Pelagibaculum spongiae: one gene and its partner. The protein of the gene in region 2 interacts with the protein of the main gene of each other region in a pairwise test. Links are inferred from orthologs where the notes say so. Each region holds a gene or a part of one and is shown on either strand. Other genes may lie near its edges.

Region 1 (9,384 bases), on a different replicon or contig from region 2:
TCATATAATACTGAACCAGGTTTGAAATAACCCCAGTTACTACAACCAATCCCAGTAATACATATCGGCCTTGAATTCTTTCAATTTGACGGCCAAATTCCCACAGCCAGTACATATTGAAAATCAGATGCAGTGCTGAGAAATGTAAAAATATCGGGGTAACAAAACGCCACGGCTGATCAAATGCAGAAAGGCTGTTCTGGTAAGCCGAGATGGCAAAGAATTGAAACGGCCAATTTTGGTTGAGCGCCAGAAATGGCAGACTCAACAATAACGACGCAGCAATAAAAGCAATCGTCATTATTGGCTGACGATTGCTCATTATTCGTCACTCAATTTGATGACTTGCGGCACTACTTCAGCTTTAGGCATCACGCTTTTGCAGCCTAGCTCTGATTTGGTACGAGTAAGCGACTCACCGTGTAATTGCTCCCAAGCCAGCATCAAATCCATACAATGCTGTTTTTGCTCTGCTGATAAATAATTACCATCGGCCCAACGACTGGTTTCAACCGATTGCTTGATATTAAGATAGGTTTCTCGGCTCATTTTTTGAACCATGGCTTGCAGCGACATACAACGTCTCACAAATAAACGAACTACTTAGATAAGGGCAGCTCAATGATAAAACAACTGCCCTGCCCCGGCTGAGAATCGACACGAATAGTACCGCTATGAATATCCGTGATAATGAAATAAGAAACCGACAAACCAAGCCCGGTTCCAATACCGACTGCTTTAGTCGTAAAGAAGGGTTCGAAAATTCGACTGCGAATTTTTTCAGTAATTCCCGGCCCGTTATCCGCGATTTCAAGTCGTGCCTTACCCTCTAGTTTGGTGCTTCGCATGGTTATTTTCGGATGATCGACTCTTCCATCCATTGCTTGTGCGGCATTTTTCAGCAGGTTTAAAACGACTTGCTCTATCTGACCTGGGTCACACGGCAAGGTAGTAATATCTACATCGTATTCTCGTTGAATTTCAATGCTTCTAAAATCAAAATGTTTTTTCAAATCATAGTCATTAGCCGCCAATTCAACTGACCGATCAAGCAATCGATGAATATCGGTTTCGGTATGATTGCCTTCACTGCGACGACTAAAGCCCAGCATATTTCGAACAATGGTCGATGCTCGCTCGCCAGACTCTCTGACACCAGCAAGAAACTTCAAAATATCGCGGCGCTTGAGATATTCCTCAACCTTGAGCAAATCTAGCCCAAGCTCTTTGGCTACCTGACGGTTTCTCGGCAATATACTGCTTAATCGGCGCTCAACATTTTGCGTGCTTTGCAAAATGCTACCCAGCGGATTGTTGATTTCATGCGCCATGCCTGCAGCCAAACCGCCAACTGACATCATTTTCTCGGTTTGCACCATGATTTCTTTCAGGCGAACCTGGTCGGTCACTTCTTCTAGGTGAACTACCGCACCTTCAAATCCCTGACCGTCTAACGGATAAACCGCAAAGTTATAATAACGAACCGTATCACCATCAATATGTTGCAGTTTTGGCCGCAACAACGGTGTTTTTTGGCGAATACAGGAAATGATATTGCCGATCTCACCGCTTAAAGGCTCAAGCAATTCATGTAATGGTTGGCCAAGCGCTTGGTCTTCTCGCCGGAAAGACAACACTTCTGCAGCACGATTCCAATGCGTCACCCGGCCATAGGTATCAACACCCGCTAACACAGCAGGAATGGCATCAATGATATTTTTCAGGAAGTTTTTAATCTGAATTAGTTCACGTTCAGCGCGTTCGGCAGCGCGAAGCTGAACTTGCAGATTATGATTAAGATCGCGAATGCGTTCTTCAGTTTCTTTGCGCTCACTAATATCCGTATGAATGCCCAAGATACCGATTACCTGGCCTGCTTTATCGTGAATCGGCACTTCAGAAATTAGATAGGTCGCCATTCGCCCTTCGGCATTAACGAAACTTTCTTCACGGTTAATTCGTGGCCGACCGGTTTCAATAATTTTTTGGTCTTGGTGCTTTGACACCGGCAGCGCCAGATTCAACTCGTCATCAGTTAAACCGACAATTTCCCGAGAACTACTAACACCTGCCAAGCGGGCAAAATTTTCATTGCCGCCTAAATAGTGACTGGCTCGATCTTTCCAATAAATCGCACTGGGTAGATTGGAGATAATGTTATTTAACAAATCCCGCTGCTCTGATAAACGACTTTGTGCTTCCAGCCGTCGCTCCAACTCAGCACCCAGATTGACCCGCATGGTATTAATCGCCGCGACTACCTGATCTAAATCATCTAACCCGGTTTTTTTGCGCCGACCGCCGCGAATGGTTAACTCACGATCTAAATGATGAATGTCTAACCGCCGAGCATAAGCTGCCATATCATTTAAATGCCGGGTCACCATCAGCTGAAACATGACAATCAAAAATGCGGCAAACAAGAATATTTTTAATGCTTCTGCAACAAACGTGGTCAGCATCTGATCTTTAAGACGCGTCCAGGCTGCTTCGATGTTGGCGGTTAAATGCAAAACACCCAATGGGTATTCGGTGCCGCCTTGTACATCCATGACAAAGAAAGTGCGCTGTAACGCGAGGTGATCTGCCTCAGCAGGCACGCCCCGAGAGATTACCTCATAGGGTGTTGCCAGCTCGACATATTGAATTTCAGGAATTTTTAGAATGCCTTCCAGTTGCAAATTGAGCTGCTGCTCATCAACATTCCATAAAGCAGAAGATATCGCACCGAGATGACTAAATTGAACTTCATTTAACCTGCGCTCAATAGTTGCCCGGTCTTTTTCATAACCCAGATACAACTGTAGCCCAGTCGCCAGCACAGTGATCAGCGCACTGAAAGCCAAAATATTAAGAGCCAGTTTAAAGGCAATACTGTTGCGATAATCAGGAGGAAGCATTTGGTCTTGTTATGAAAACAGCATCAAGGAAGGGTAAGCAAATGTGAGGGCAAAAGAAAGCCCCGCGATGCGGGGCTTCTTCTTCAATACAATTAATCTTCAACTACATATGTAATCGCCAGCGTAGAGACACCACTATCAGCTCGTGAAACAGTAATAGTCACCGTCAGAGTGCCTTCTTCTGGAGGCGTTCCACTACCGCCATCTGGCTGAACCAAAGTGAAGTTCAACCAAGACTGTCCATTTTCTAGAGTAGCCGTCTGCCCCAGAGTTGCACTTGGTGCAGCGGGTATCATGTCAACATCTTCAGCAGCAATAGCTATTGTCGTACCAGCAGCTAAAGGGTTGCCATTTTGATCTTGAACCAACAGTGTAAGTTCATCCCCATATGTATAAGGAGTTGCTTCAGCCACCAACTTATCCAAGATAGCAATAGTTTGAGCATATGAACTTCTAGCAACTGCTGCCTGGATTATAGGTCTAGCACTTGCTGGCAAAATTCGTGCATTTATCGTTCTACCCGACATAACAACGGTTCTTTGATCATAAAGGAATAATGTTCCTCTAGTACAAGATGCATTTGTCTCTTCGCAACGCAAACCTGTGTATTTCGCATCCCCGGCCGTTCTAGTGCCATCACCATCACGATCTACAATCGGCTCAGCTGAATCATAAACACCATTATTATTTGAATCAGTGTAAGTTTCACTTGGATCGAAAGCACTATTGCCATTTGCATCAACAAATGCCTCAGCAATATCATATTGACCGTTAAAATTCACATCCAGATAAGGTTCAGCTAAATCACCACCTGGCTGATTATTAACGCCAATAACTGTTTCACCAGCATCATAGACACCATTTTGGTTTGGATCATTAAACGATTCTTCGCCTTCAGTCCACGCTAAAACGGCAGCTCGGCCACAAACAGCAACAGCTTCATTAATATCAATGCCTGTGAGACCGGTTTGAGCAGCACTCAAGGTCACTTGCTCGTAATAACAAGGCTGCGGATCTTGACTTTCCCAAGTAACAGAACAAGATGCAGTTCCTCCAGCAAGGGCCGTTGGACAACTTGACTGGATTGCACCACCATTGGTAATGAAACTAACTGGCGTGCCATCTTGAACTGGATTATTTACATGGTCAGCCAATCGAATATTAATCCCTGCAGTTGCGCCATCGAATTCATAGCCATCGACGTTAGTCGCAGCCTGTGACAACGAAAAGGAATTAGCATCCGGCACTGATCCACCAATGGTAAATACTTGGTTCTTAGTTTCAGTTATTGATGATTGCTGTACTGATGCCGCAAGAATAAACGCAGTTGCTGTTGTTCCACTGGTTATAGTGGTGCTGGCTTGTCCGTTAGCATCTGTTGTTGCCGATGCTTGGCTAATAGCAATTCCACCTGATGAAGTACTAAGACTGAAAGAAACAGTCAAACCAGCAACAGGTGTTCCATCCTCACTGCACGCACTAAAAACAACAGTAGAACTTTGAGGTCGATTATCACTTTGGCTACCTTTTTGTGCTAACTCCAAAGAAGATGCGCCGTCAAAATTGACAAAGCCAAGTGTCGCAGAAGATCCCGTACCAACACAGGTAGTAGCAAATGGTTGTGTTGTCGGCGGCGTAACCGTTCCACCATCCGTTCCACCATCTGTTCCACCACCAGAAGTCGTATCAGTTACCCCAGAACCCCCACAGCCCGCCATTAGCAGAACACTAAAGGCAACAACTGCACTCCTTTTCAGAAAAGAGCCTTTTTTCATTATTGAATTCTCCTTAACAAGCCGAAACGTTGGCTCTGCGCCAACGCCTTAAATTCGTCCACTTATACTTACGAAATGTAAAGAATGCCGCCGCGAATAACAATCCCAATTGGCAAATACATTAAAAACAAAATGCAAAAACGTGGTCGTCAACAACAAATTAGCTGGCTTTTGCTATTTCATCTGTATTTCGCGCCAAAATTTCCCAAGCTTGTTGGTTAATTTGAACCAACCACTCACCTTTCATTGGCATTTCAATTAACTCAAGCAGCGGGATTGTTTCGTTTTCTGCCGCGCCCTTTACCACACTAGTAATATGTAAGCGCGCCTCTGATAATTTATCAAAAGAAGACTTCAATCTGGTATAGCTATCTGGGCCAACCCTCCAACTAAGTGCTTTAAGTAACAAAGCGCGCTGAAATTGCACTTCATAGCTGGTGATTTTTTTTGCTCGGGTTTTCAAACGGCGGCCTAATTCAAGCCAAATGCTTTCATCGTCTCGAATCATTACTGCGCCAGAATATGAAACTTTAAGATCTTCATCGGCGTAAATGGGTTGCTGATCCAGCAATTGAGGTAGATCGGGATGTTTATCAAAAAAAGCAAAAAGCCAGTTCACTGGACTATCCCCTATGGACTTCTATTTTATTAGTTACGGATTTGGCTACTAGGTTCTATCGAAGAAGAACTACTAGAAAACAACTAGCGGAAATTGCCTGAACGTGGTTTTTGAAATCAAACCAGCAGCCCAGCCAACAAAACCCTTACACTGGAATAGTCAAAAATCAGCAAAAAGCAAGCTGCAAGGCCGAAAAATAGCTGACAACCAATTAGGTAAAAACTAGAGGTGAAACGCCGGAACTGAAAAATCAGTCCCAACGAGAAGCGCGGTCCTGATCCGATTCCTTGGCATCAACCCAAGTTTCTCCGGCATCAGAAATTGATTTTTTCCAAAACGGTGCTGAGGTCTTCAAATAATCCATGATGAACTCACAAGCGGCAAATGCATCAGAGCGATGGGAAGAACTGACACCAACAAATACAATTTGTGCGCCTGCTTCCAGTTTTCCAAAGCGATGAATTAACCGCACTTGTAATAAATTCCATCTCTGCTTTGCTAACTCAACAATTTGCTCCAGAGATTTTTGTGTCATCGCTGGATAATGCTCAAGGTAAAGCGCATCAATTCCAGAACCGGATTCACTACCACGCACTCTTCCAACGAAAGTGGCAATTGCACCTGTTTCAGAGTCATCAGATAACTGCTGATACTCATCACCCAAATTAAAATCTTCCAGCTGCACTGAAATCATCATTAACCTCCGGTGACCGGAGGGAAAAATGCAACTTCGTCACCCGATTTTATGAGGTGACTGTCTTTAACCATTTGCTGGTTAACTGCAACCAAACCTCGAGACTCGGATAAAACTTGCGACCATTTTTCACCTTGCTCGGAAAGTTGCGTCTTAAGCAAGGCAACCGTCAAATCATCAACCGCTGGCATTTCAACGCTTTCACATCCTAAAGCTTCACGATATCGAGCGAAAAAAAGTACTTTAATCATTTACGCCACCTGAGCCTGCTTGATAGTCACCACTTTTACCGCCTGATTTTGATAACAAACGAACGCCATCAATAACCATGCCTTTATCAACTGCTTTACACATATCGTAAATCGTCAATGCAGCAACGCTCGCTGCGGTCAAAGCTTCCATTTCAACGCCGGTCTGGCCATTCAATTTGGCCAGGGTGGCAATTTTTACCTGATTCGGCGGGCAAAGCTCGAAATCAACCTGAACTTTGGTCAACATCAACGGGTGACACAAAGGGATTAAGTTTGAAGTTTGCTTAGCTGCTTGAATGCCAGCAATTCGGGCAACAGCCAGCACATCACCTTTTTTGTGAGTGCCTTCATTTAATAATTGAAAAGCTTGCTCACTCATGGTGACTTGCGCTTGGGCACAGGCGGTTCGAGTAGTTGACGGCTTATCTGCCACATCAACCATATGGGCTTTGCCATGTTCATCTAAGTGGGTCAATCGAGTCATGCTTCTTTTCCTTGATCAAACTCCAAACAAGTTTGCCACTCGCCTGGGGTATTGGCATTGATAAATCGCCGATGATCTGCAGTTAAATCCAGTTGAGTTAACTCGCGACCTTTCAAAAGCGCTCGCATTGAACGGTCACGGCCGTCTTGCGAAGCCATTAATTTTGTAAGCAGCTGTTTTAAATCCGCATCATTTCGCAGGCCACAAGGTAGCCAGTATTTTTCAAAGCAAACACCACTGGCATTTGCTTTTAACTGATCAACTAATTGGGTTAAACATGCGACTGGTAGCAACGGCATATCCACTGGCAAAACCAGCACATATTCTGCTGTATCAAGTTGCTGGATACAGGCATCTATACCACCAATAGGCCCTTGCGCCTCAACACGATCTGGCACATACCCCTGATGTTCAGGCAAGCCACTAACCACCACCTTCCCTGCACCTGCCTGCGTCAAAAGTCCGACCATATGCTGATGCAACGGCTGATTTTGATATTGCAGTAATGCTTTATTTTGTCCCATCCGGCTGGATCGACCACCGGCCAGAAGTATGCCTGCCAACATTCCGCTCTCCTAACAAACATCTTGGCTTTCGCCAAAGGATACCCAGCAGATCTCAGTTTAGGAATTTCCTACCTCGATTTTTCTAACTTTCCGCCCAGAGGTATTACGCTTATAACCAAGTCAAACAATTCTGGTATCCAATGGACTGGCACACAACCAACCTCGATAAATATCGAGCCGAACCGCAACACCTTTTACCTCATTACGGAATGGTCGCGACCTCAGCCTTAGCCAACGCCCTGATTGAACGCAGTGAGAAAGAAGGTATCGCAATCAATGCAATTAAACTGAATTTATTGATGATTCTGACGCATGGTTGGCATATGGCAGTTCATGACATACCGCTCATCCGTGAACCAGTTTATGCTGCCAAAGAATTACCACTCATCAATACTATTTATTGGTATATCACGCTTAAAGATCTACCCGCCGACCTTCGCTTCAATCGCATGCTGCTACAAAGCCCGTTGCAAGATAAATCTGAGCCGACCGGCCAAACCCTACCGGAAAATGAAGCTTTCAGTGCAATGAATGCTTTAATAGATACGGTTTGGCAGACTTACGGCGAAGATGATGAATACCAATTACTGAACATGCTCAATGATAAAGCCGCGCCTTGTTATCTCTGGAAGACCTATTTGAATTTTCAAACTCAATACCATGACCCGACCAATGCGCCGGTAATTCCAAACCAATTATTACGAGATTGGTGCCTATCACTCAGCAAACCAGAGCAGCCCAGCGCTAGCATTTTAAAGCTCAAAGCAAAAGAAAATTAGCCACTCGCTAAAATAGCGCTTGAACAAACCCCATCATTATTTGATAGTTTTCACATCAATATGATTAACCATCGCAGAAGCTAAGCAGTAGCGATGGTTTGTTTTGCCTATACCCAAAGTAATTGGAGATGCTAGTAGGCGGCAAGTGAGCGAAGCCCCATGAGCTTACGGTTATGAGTGATTGGGGTGAGCGAAAGCAGTCAACGCCCGAGCGTTTTCAAGTACGATGGGTATAAGCGCTTTTTTTTGAGTAGCCGCAAGTGACTATCAAACACCCATTAGCATTTCCCATAGCATTTCCCATTACGCCCACCATTTTTCTGCTTGAGCAGCACAGTCGACTTGGCCAATATCTGTTGCAATCTTCCGATCAACTGCTTGCGCCGGAACAGCAACAAAAATTACAGCGACTTGCCAGCAAACCTGCACAGGAATTTAAAATCAGTCGTTTGTTGATTCAGCTGTTATTTGACCATTGGTTTGATGCTTGGCAGTTAGCAATCACTGACAACGGCAAGCCCTATCTAAAGCAACAGCTTAAACAACCATCATGCGGTTTCAATCTAAGCCACAGCCAACAATTAATCGGCCTACTAGTCAATCCTAATGGAGACTGCGGGCTGGATATTGAATGGTGCAATAATAAGCTTGATCCGTTTGAAATTGCCAGCACTGTCTTTACTGGCAAAGAAACCCAACAACTCGAGCAATCATCTGATCCACTGCAATTATTTTTTGATTTATGGGTCGCTAAAGAAGCCCGTTTAAAATTAATCGGCAAAGGATTTTCACAAGATCCCAAAAGCCTTGAATTCAATCTCGATCAGCCGAACTTTCCAGACAGTCAATCCACAAACAGCCATTTTTCAGACGGCCACTTTTCAGATAACCAAAATAGCAACAGCGATCCTTTGTGGCTTTTTCAGCAACACACCACGGCAAAGGGTCAGTTTCATGTCGCAGCCAGTGGCCATACATTTAAACAGGCTCCAAATATCTATTTACTAGATTTATCTTCAGAGCTGCAACTTCAATCCACTGCGGTTGATCTCGCCGCCCGATCAATTAAAAAACGCTAAACGCGCTCAGCTTATTGCAGGCAAACCGGCCTTGATCTGACAAGGCTTGATCTCACTTTATTGCTGATGCATGATCCGCGCTTATCGCGCAGCAATCGCCTTTGGCCAAATCTTTATCTGGTTCCTCATGCCTCAAAAGCCGCAATCAAATATGTCAAAACAATCCCAAGCTTCTATTTTGGATATGCCGGACTCAAGCCCTTGGCGAGATCAATTCCCTTGCTTTTCTGAAGATGA
Region 2 (9,462 bases):
GCAACCGCATTAATCATTAACCGGTTGGCTTTACCTCGATTACGCTCACCCAATGCCCGAGAAACTGTGGCAGTGGTTGCGATGGATAAACCAATACTGATTGAAGTGGTTAAGAATAATATGGTTGAAGCGTAACCAACTGCTGCGGCTAGAAAGTCTTCACCCAACAAACTGAGAAAAAACAGATCCAGCATATCGACCAAAAATAGCGTTGTAAGACCCATCGCTCCGCTCATGCTCATGGCAATAACATGGCGCATGGTCGAACCTTGTACAAAACGAGGTTGGGTCAAAATACGGCTCCGATGACTAAGATAAAAAATGACTTTAAAACTGATAGGTTGTTCATAGTTAAATCCAATCAGATAACGCTTTCCTGATGGTTTTCAGCTAAGATTGATGGTGCAGTTCAGCAGGTTGAAACCTTGGAAACTAGGCATCGAAATATTTGTCTCTGACAATTAGGCCTAGCTAAGTTGAACACTGCCAACCAGAGATGCGGATCATAACAGCCGCCGCCACATCGAGACATATTTATGACCCTGACAGAACTGAAATACATCGTCGCCGTTGCCAGAGAAGCGCATTTTGGTCGCGCAGCAGAAGCCTGCTTTGTCAGCCAGCCCACCTTGAGTGTAGCGGTGAAAAAACTGGAAGAAGAGCTGGGTATTACGCTATTTGAACGTGGTAAAAGCGAAGTCAGAATTACCGATATTGGCGAGCGAATTGTTGAACAAGCCGCCCGAGTATTATCTGAGAGTGAAAACATCAAACAGATCGCTTTTACTGCTAAAGATCCACTGGCAGGCCCATTACGTTTAGGTGCCATCTACACCATTGGGCCATATATTTTACCTAGCCTAATTCCCAATCTGCGTGCCATGGCACCGCAAATGCCGATGATTCTGCAAGAAGATTTTACTGCTAATTTGCGGGTGAAACTGCGCCGTGGTGAGCTGGACGTCATTTTGATTGCTCTGCCATTTGAAGAGCAAGGCGTAGAAGTGATGCCGCTGTACCAAGAGCCCTTTGAGGCACTATTGCCGCAAGATCACAGCCTGTGCAAAAAAGAGTTGGTTAACGCTGAAGATATGAGCAAAGAAAACTTATTACTGCTCGGTGAAGGCCATTGCTTCCGTGATCAGGTATTAGAAGTTTGCCCTAGCCGACAAGTGCTCGATAGCACCCATACCAAAGTTGAAGGCACTTCGCTAGAAACCCTGCGTCATATGGTTGCTTCTGGCATGGGCGTGACAATTTTGCCAAGTTCTGCGTTGGGCGAAGGCCAGTACGATACCAATTTGTTAGTGGCTCGACCTTTCTGCGACCCTAAGCCTAGCCGAGTCGTTGCACTAGCATGGCGAAGTAGTTTTCCACGACCACAAGCCATCGAAGTAGTTCGCAAGGCCATTTTACAATGTGAGCCGATTGCCGACTTAAAAACGGCTAGCTAGCAGTGATGCTTCTTTAAAAGATAAATTCCGTCTCTGGAAATCGTCGCGCCGGCATCCTGGCAGATAATTGCTCCCGGCATTATCTGCATTCCTCACATCCATGTGAGTTCCTCCTTGCGGTATACATTCCATCCCTGGAAATAAAACGCCAAACTGAAATCAGTTTGGCGTTTTTTAATTCAATTTAGCTTCGCGCTTGAGTGCTTTAACTCTTGGGAACAATGCCATGAATTAAAATATCCATCACACCCCGGGCAAAGCCTTGTGAGTCTTTAGCAAAATCTAGCCCAGTCATTGCATTGAGTGCCGACTTACTCTGGAAGAAAAACATATTGCTACTGACCATTAAGGTAGCTAGCAATGCAGGGTCGATATCTTCTCGCAATAATCCAGCTTGCTGGCCAGCCGTCAGTAATTTAATAAAGCGAATAAAGCGAATATCAAACTGAGCAATAACCTTTTCTGCCGGTACGTTAGCAGCCGATAAACCTGCTCGACCAAGCTCTCGGGTCATTAAACGCGTGCTATCAGGATTTTGCTCCAGCGATGCTAAAAACCCGCAGTGCAGTAGGGTAATTCGCTCTTCAAAAGTCGAATTTTCTGGAATAGGCGTGCTATCCATAACGTCTGAAGCACTCTCACAGGCCATTTCTAGCACCGCTAGATAGAGCGCTTCTTTGTTGGAAAAATGGTGAAAAATATTGGCTTTGCTAACACCTGCCTCAGTGGCTAGTCGGTTCATCGAGACACCTGCATAACCTTCACGGGCAAACATTTGGGTCGCGGTTTGAAGAATCGCTCTGGCGCCCAGGCTATCTGGTCTGTTTTGACTCATCGCTTCATATAGAAAAAGATCAATTCAGCCAGATTAGCCCAAGCACACTCAAGCAACAAACACTTGTGACCAATGGTTTTATCTATAGCGTGAATTATGAGACTTCCTCTGGGTAGCTTTAAGGCTGGCATGGGCTCGACTAGTTCGCTTAACACGGGATGCTTTCATCAGCTGTCCATCACCAGATGCTGAGTCAATTGAAATACCAGTGGCGGGGGCGCGATTCCTTCTAGGCATGGGTATAATCCTTTACAGCAGATACAACGAGACAGCCTTTTAATCATTGTTTTAGACAGTTAAAACGCGATTCAAGCTATCCCACTCCCTGTAAAAATTAGTTAAGAACCATAGCGGGCAATGATAGAAATCTCACAAAACAGCGGTTTACTTAATCCATCCGACCAATGCTATTTTTCTGGTTGTCCGATGTGGCAACACAGTCAATGGGATGGCAGCCTGTGCAGCCCCGGCATCCATCAACAAAAAATGTTGTACGAATACAGCCGAGCATTTAATTCAGTCGAAGGCAATACCACCTTTTATGCCACGCCGACTAAAGAACGGGTGAAAGGCTGGGCCGATCTCACCCCTACCGGTTTTCAGTTTTGTTTTAAATTTCCACAGCAGATTACCCACCATCTGATGTTGGCCGGTAGCCAAAGAGAAACCGAGCAGTTTCTCGATGTCATGGGCACGATTGAAGATCGGTTAGGCAGTTTTCTGATTCAGCTACCGCCGGGCTTTTCTCCACAACAGATCGACCTGTTAGCAGGTTACCTTGACCGACTTCCCAAATCTTTTCGCTATGCTGTGGAGGTACGCCATTTGCGCTTTTTTACTAATACTAATGATTCGCATCTTCTTGATCAGACACTGAGCTCTCGGGGTATTGATCGAGTATGCTTCGACAGCCGGGCCTTGTTCAGCATGCCCGCTGAACTAGCAAAAGCAGATCTGTTAATCGCTGATGCCTTTGCTAAAAAGCCCCGGTTACCGGTGAAACCCAGAGCGATTGCCAAACGCCCAATGGTGCGTTTGATCGGCTTACTCACACCGCAACAAAATCTGCCGTGGCTAGAACAATGGGCCGACAAATTCGCCTTGTGGATAACTCAAGGTCGTCAGCCCTATATCTTTTTGCACACCCCAGATAACCGACTGGCACCTCAGATGTGCCGGGAATTTCATAAGCTGCTGCAACAACGATTGCCGCAGTTAGCTGCATTACCTGAATGGCCGGGCGAAGGCTTTCCCAGCCAACAAGGTTTGCTATAGCATTTGCTGTCACTTTATGGCGTATCGACACCATGTCGAACGTTATTACTGGAGAAAAATATGGCCCACGTTAGATTTGACGATCTGGTTCCACTGCACATTGCAGTTTTAACCGTTAGCGATACCCGTACTTTGGAAAACGACACCTCTGGCCAGTATCTGGTCGATCAGCTGCAAGAAGCCGGCCATAAATTGGTGGATCGAGCGATCATACAAGATGACGTTTACCAGCTACGTGCCAAGGTATCTGCCTGGATTGCCGATGAAAATGTTCAGGTTGTATTAATGACCGGTGGCACCGGCTTTACTGCTCGCGACAATACGCCACAGGCAATGCGCCCATTATTCGATAGCGAAATTCAGGGTTTTGGTGAATTATTCCGCCAGCTGTCTTACGACGATATCGGCAGCTCAACTATTCAGTCTCGCTCGGTAGCTGGATTTGCTAACGGCTCGGTGATTTTTTGTATGCCAGGTTCTACTGGTGCCTGCCGCTTGGGCTGGACAAAAATTCTAAAAGAGCAATTAGACAGTCGTCACAAGCCATGTAATTTCGTTCCTCAGCTGAAATTGTTTGATAACCAGGAAGCAATGAAATGTCAGAGCCGCGGTTAGATTCAACCTCAAAATCAGCCAATGAAACTGCTGGCGGCGGTGATTGTGATTGCAGCCGCTTTGAAAAGCCCGGCGGATTAATGCCAGTTGCCAAGGCACTGGAATTATTGCTGTGTGCCGCCAAACCTGTGACCGACACAGAATCTATTCCTTTGTCTCAAGCATTGGATCGGGTATTAGCCAAAACGATTCATTCACCGATCGCTGTTCCACCAGCCGATAACAGTGCAATGGACGGCTATGCTCTGAATACCGAAGACACAGGGTCAGCAGCTGCAACCTTGCCGATTAGTCAGCGTATTCCAGCGGGGCATGCACCTAAGCAATTAAAGCCAGGTACTGCCGCACGTATTTTCACTGGCGCACCTGTACCTCTCGGCGCAAATGCCGTGGTGATGCAAGAGCAGTGTGTTGCTACCGAAGGTCTGGTGACTCTGCCTGCAGACATTCGTCCCGGTCAAAATGTTCGTCCTGCCGGACAGGACATTCAGCCAGGCGCTTTGGCACTAGAAGCCGGGCAACGACTTCGCGGACAAGAATTGGGCTTTTTAGCCTCGCTGGGTGTTTCTCAAGTTGAAGTATTCCGCAAACTGAAAATTGCCGTGATCTCCACGGGTGATGAACTGGTTGAGCCGGGAACCGCTTTAGCCGCCGGAAAAATTTACAATTCCAATCGCTACACCTTAATGGGGTTAATCCAGCGATTAGGCATGGATTATATCGATTGCGGCGTAGTTCCTGACGATCGCCAAGCAACTATTGAAGCTTTCTCTGCTGCTGCAAAAACGGCTGACGTAGTAATTACTTCTGGCGGCGTATCGGTCGGTGAAGAAGATCACGTAAAAGCAGTAGTCGAACAACTCGGCCGATTGGATATGTGGAAACTGTGTATTAAACCGGGCAAGCCATTAAGCTTCGGTGAAATTAACGGCACACCATTCCTTGGCTTACCGGGCAACCCGGCTGCAGTGCTGGTGACTTTCTGCGTATTGGGCACCAGTTATTTACGCAAACTGTCTGGCGAAAATGTTAAACCGCCAGCGGCACGTAAAATGATTGCAGACTTTGAATGGCTAAAAGCCGGCAAGCGCCAAGAATATTTACGCGCACGCATCGGTGAAAAAGGTATTGAGAGTTATCCAAACCAAAGCTCAGGCATGTTGTCATCAGCTTGCTGGGCCGATGGTTTAGCTGTCGTACCGGTCGATAGCACTGTTGCTAAAGGCGATATGGTTGAATTTTATTCTTTTGCAGATTTATTGGGGTAGACATTGGGATAGGTATTGAGATAATTTTTCTTTCAATATCGTCTCAAATAAAGACGCCCTGATTATTCAGGGCGTCTTTGGGTTAAAAAAGTATTTATAACATCAGAGATTAAAAATCATCGTCATCTAATTCAGGCGCTGCAAAAACACTGGTGCTAACCGTTGCTTTTCCCGATGACTGTTGTTTTTTACTTGCCGGCTTAGTTGATTTTTTTACCGTATTAACTTCTACAGATTTCGCAGGCACATTCGAAGAAATTACTAATGGTTGGCTTTCAGCAGCTTTCAAATTTGCTTCATTTTTTGCTTTAACCTGCCGCCGCCCTTCATTCACTCTCGTAGCTATTACTGCATTACTATAATTTCTCGCTTCCGCTTGTAATGCACTTACAGCGCTATCTGAGGAAATTGCGTATAACACTACATATAAATTTTGACCGGAAACTGGGTGCTTAACTTTACGGCTCAATAATTTACTCATACCACTAATTTGTCGATTTTCAATCGATTGACGGGTTTTTTCAGCAAAACTGGAAGCCACAGTTGTAGAGTCTTTACCACCTAATTCGGTGCCTCGAGTTTGCATTGCAATGGTAGCTTGCTTATGTGTTTCTAAATCAGCAAACAACGATACCGCCACTTCTTTACGCGCCATTATATCGGCAATACCTTTAGCCTTACGCTTGGCTGAAGAAGAACCTTCAAGTAATGTGCCGTAGGCACCAATAAACCAACGCACACCGTCTTTATCGCGAAATTGTCGAGAACCAACCATGGTCGATAAATCTTGTGTTTTAGACCATTCATTAATTGTTCTACCTTTTTTAGATTTAGTTTTTACAACTTTACCTAATAAGATATTTTGAGCAGCTTTTTCTAGCTTTTCGCTCCAAACCACTAAAACTGCTAACTGATATTCTTCTTCCTCAGCATCCCATGATTCAGCTTGTGCTAAAATAGTTGCGCCGAGTAGCGGTGCTTTAGCCAGTGCAGATACTTTACTGTTACTCTCCAGCTTAACTTCGCCAGCAATAGCTTGTGCCTGCTGCTGTAACGAATCCAAGTCACCACTTGCTGACTGATAGCGTTCCAACGCTTTATCATAAGATTTTCTATTTTTTTCTTCTATTAAACCTTGGTCAAAAGAATCATCTAGTTTTTTAATAATCGCAGACATAGCAGTCTTTGAGAGCTGCCCCCAAGTCACTCCTTCCAGTTTTTTTGCTTCGGCTTCATCTACTTGGCTTAGCAGTTTCACCATTTTTTCTTGCTGTTTGGCAATTTTATTTTGCAGCTTATTATATTTTGCATTCAACGCTTCATGGACATCTGTACCAGGTGCGGTCATCTGGTCAGTTGCAGACATTTCAGTCCGCATGAATTCAATAACTTTAGCCTTAGCACCCATAGAAGCCATGGTTGAAAATAAGCTTCTCTTTGCAATAAAATCAGTATCGTATGATGGATCTTCTACATCAAAGCTTTCACTATAAACCACAAACATTCGTTTCTTTTTATCATCCCATCCTTCTCGCCAATTCTTGGATGACAAGTATTCATTAAGCTGGTCTTCAGCACTAACGAAATCAGTTGGTTGCTCCTGGGTATATGGTGCTTTTACTGATTCATTAATCGCTGCAGTCGCTGAATCAACAACTGCAACTTGATCGATAGTACCACTATCAGCTGGAACGAAATCTTGTGCAGATACCGCACATGAAAATATTAAAGATAGTGCAAGTATTGTTTTTGATAACTTTATATTAAACATAAAAATAAACCTTTATATGTAAAGAAAAGAGAAGCAAAAATTATTTTTTGATTTGCTGCATCCCCCAATCTGAAATAGTAAATGTATTCTTCAACTTCCTAGCAATAGAAATTATTCTATCTGCCCGATCTGTATCACCGAACCGCTTGATTACTCTGGATAGATTTATCCAATTATCAATATTTTCTGGCTCTAACAACAATGCTTGAGAGAAACCAGCTTGTGCTGCACCGTTCAGCTTATACGCCAGAAAAATAGACCCGAGCTTTCGCCATACATGAGGCTGGTTCGGTTGAATGTTTAAAGAACGAATCATCAAAGATGTTATTCTCTTAGGATCAACACCCTTACTGTACATATCAAAAGCATCAGCATTAAGTTTTTCTATATCTTCAGAAACTCCAACACGATGGTGAAATAATACAAATCCAGAGTTATCGAGAACTGAATTTACTACTGAAAATTGATCGCTCTCACTTAAAACACTATCAAACATACCAAGCGATATATTTTCCGATAAATAATTCTGAAGATCTTCTTCTCGTGGATACACAGAGTTACAGAAAGAAGGTGCTGTAAACCTAATTAACATCGGATATCGATAACTCGCCACATCATCTTGAATTCGCTTACAACGCTCTAAATCTGTTGAAATTTTAAAAGCATCATTTAACCAATTGAAAATAATTGGATAATAAAAATTTTGCTTCGTTTGGCTATCTTGTGCAGAAAATGATATTGCTAATTGGGTCAGATCAAGCGCTGAAAAATAGTCTCTCAATCGTTGATAATCATTTGATTCATTGGCTTTTGAAAATACATAGATAAGTGCCGATTCTTCATCGATAGATAATTTTTCGTTTACAATTTCAGGTTTAATTTTTTCCTTAGAAAAAGCGACTACCACGCGCCTAGTACAACCACCGATATCTCTATCGATGATTCTATAAGCATCAGCCATCATTTTTCCAATTGCTGCATTTTTCAACCGAGCGACACTATATGTAATGTCTTCGGCTAACCTGCCTTTGTACGCACTCTTGATTTTGTTATTAGTAATTTTTTTATCAGTAAAATAGCTTGCAGCATTTTCAATAATTTTTTCGTATGCAACTTTTGATTCTTTCGTTCCCGAAAACTTCTTTTTAACCAAGCACATTTGTTCTGTAACGAAAAAGACAAACTGGTTTTTTTCAACAATAACTGAACCAGAATTCAATTCAATTTCGCTAGAAAGCTTATTAAAATCAGCCAACGCATGAGCTGCAACTGAAGTATTACTCGCCATCAGCAACGAAGGAAAGATTACAGAAAATGCAACAAACAAAACTTTTATAATTTTTTTCATTTTGTCACCATTTCAAAAGTAGCTTTACTTCCACCAATATTCAGAGCAGTGGGGCGACGTCCTTTCCCTTGAGTTTTAAAAGTTGTATACAGCTGAGAAAGCCCTTCATCTAACGCCGTACTTAACTTTCCACCATATCGGTATTTTAGTGTGATCGTTCTAGTGCCTTTATCCCATAGCCAACTTTCTACAGAACCTGTAGTGGCATTCTCCAGAACATGCTTAAAAATTTTCCAATCGGTTCGTCGAGCATTAACAATTTCAATATCAAAAAGCTGACCACTTTCTGCCCGCTGCGATAACACTTGTATTAATTCAGCACCAAGTTTTTTATTTATTTGCTTATAAGCCGCTCTTGATGAAACTTTTTTAGCTCTAGAAATAGGCTCAACAGAAAAGCGTGTTTTTCTAGGTGCATTGGTAATTGTGGATAAAACTTCACCTGTCTCAAGATCCTTTAGTTGAACATACAGCTTGGTTTCTATGGCTATACGATCGAGGTGATCTATCACTTCAGTTTGCGTTTTGTTAACAATAAAGGTGTGTGTAGCAGATTTTGTCCCTTGACTAATATTAAAGCCAAGTCGTTCTAACTCATCAGCAACCCACGCAGATTCAGCTAGGTCATTCGAGGTAATGGTGAATACTGGGTCAGAAAATATATTCAGATAAAACTGTAGATCACGCTCTAATTTACCTGCCGAAACACTGGCAGAAATCAGTACATAGTAACTACCACGCTCTATGTCTTCATCCTCAATTTGATAGCTAGAAACATAGCCTCGGGTCTTAGTTGAAAGTGCTGTATTCAGCGCCTCACCAAAAGTACCCGACTTTCCTTCCAGAATAACCCCCTGAACTTGCTGTACTGCATTCCTTAAAGCATTCTGTAGCGC

What was found.
Region 1: the proteins of DC094_RS08710 (region 2) and mobA interact in binary tests that used the Escherichia coli proteins (3 or more experiments, as listed by UniProt). The link is inferred for Pelagibaculum spongiae from one-to-one orthologs.

What each region holds. Positions count from the first base shown.
Region 1 is NZ_QDDL01000001.1:143,887-153,270, forward strand. Bases 5,505-8,385 are described here. They hold mobA (molybdenum cofactor guanylyltransferase), read right to left. Parts: upstream 7,290-8,385; coding sequence 6,720-7,289; downstream 5,505-6,719. Other genes in these bases: moaE (molybdopterin synthase catalytic subunit MoaE), read right to left, coding at 5,545-5,991; moaD (molybdopterin converting factor subunit 1), read right to left, coding at 5,991-6,239; moaC (cyclic pyranopterin monophosphate synthase MoaC), read right to left, coding at 6,232-6,723; DC094_RS00670 (hypothetical protein), read left to right, coding at 7,430-8,068; DC094_RS00675 (4'-phosphopantetheinyl transferase family protein), read left to right, coding at 8,329-8,385. Outside these bases: DC094_RS00625 (rhomboid family intramembrane serine protease), read right to left, coding at 1-322; DC094_RS00630 (DUF1315 family protein), read right to left, coding at 322-576; DC094_RS00635 (ATP-binding protein), read right to left, coding at 600-2,900; DC094_RS00640 (Ig-like domain-containing protein), read right to left, coding at 2,993-4,675; DC094_RS00645 (hypothetical protein), read right to left, coding at 4,836-5,294; more of DC094_RS00675, read left to right, coding at 8,386-9,147; DC094_RS00680 (aminotransferase class V-fold PLP-dependent enzyme), read left to right, coding at 9,299-9,384. UniProt on the Escherichia coli protein: Transfers a GMP moiety from GTP to Mo-molybdopterin (Mo-MPT) cofactor (Moco or molybdenum cofactor) to form Mo-molybdopterin guanine dinucleotide (Mo-MGD) cofactor.
Region 2 is NZ_QDDL01000002.1:602,610-612,071, forward strand. Bases 3,345-6,303 are described here. They hold DC094_RS08710 (molybdopterin molybdotransferase MoeA), read left to right. Parts: upstream 3,345-4,160; coding sequence 4,161-5,447; downstream 5,448-6,303. Other genes in these bases: DC094_RS08700 (DUF72 domain-containing protein), read left to right, coding at 3,345-3,564; moaB (molybdenum cofactor biosynthesis protein B), read left to right, coding at 3,625-4,179; DC094_RS08715 (hypothetical protein), read right to left, coding at 5,557-6,303. In the rest of the region: DC094_RS08685 (MATE family efflux transporter), read right to left, coding at 1-293; DC094_RS08690 (hydrogen peroxide-inducible genes activator), read left to right, coding at 537-1,454; DC094_RS08695 (TetR/AcrR family transcriptional regulator), read right to left, coding at 1,660-2,289; DC094_RS22090 (hypothetical protein), read right to left, coding at 2,368-2,526; more of DC094_RS08700, read left to right, coding at 2,716-3,344; more of DC094_RS08715, read right to left, coding at 6,304-7,218; DC094_RS08720 (tetratricopeptide repeat protein), read right to left, coding at 7,259-8,566; DC094_RS08725 (LPP20 family lipoprotein), read right to left, coding at 8,563-9,462. UniProt on the Escherichia coli protein: Catalyzes the insertion of molybdate into adenylated molybdopterin with the concomitant release of AMP.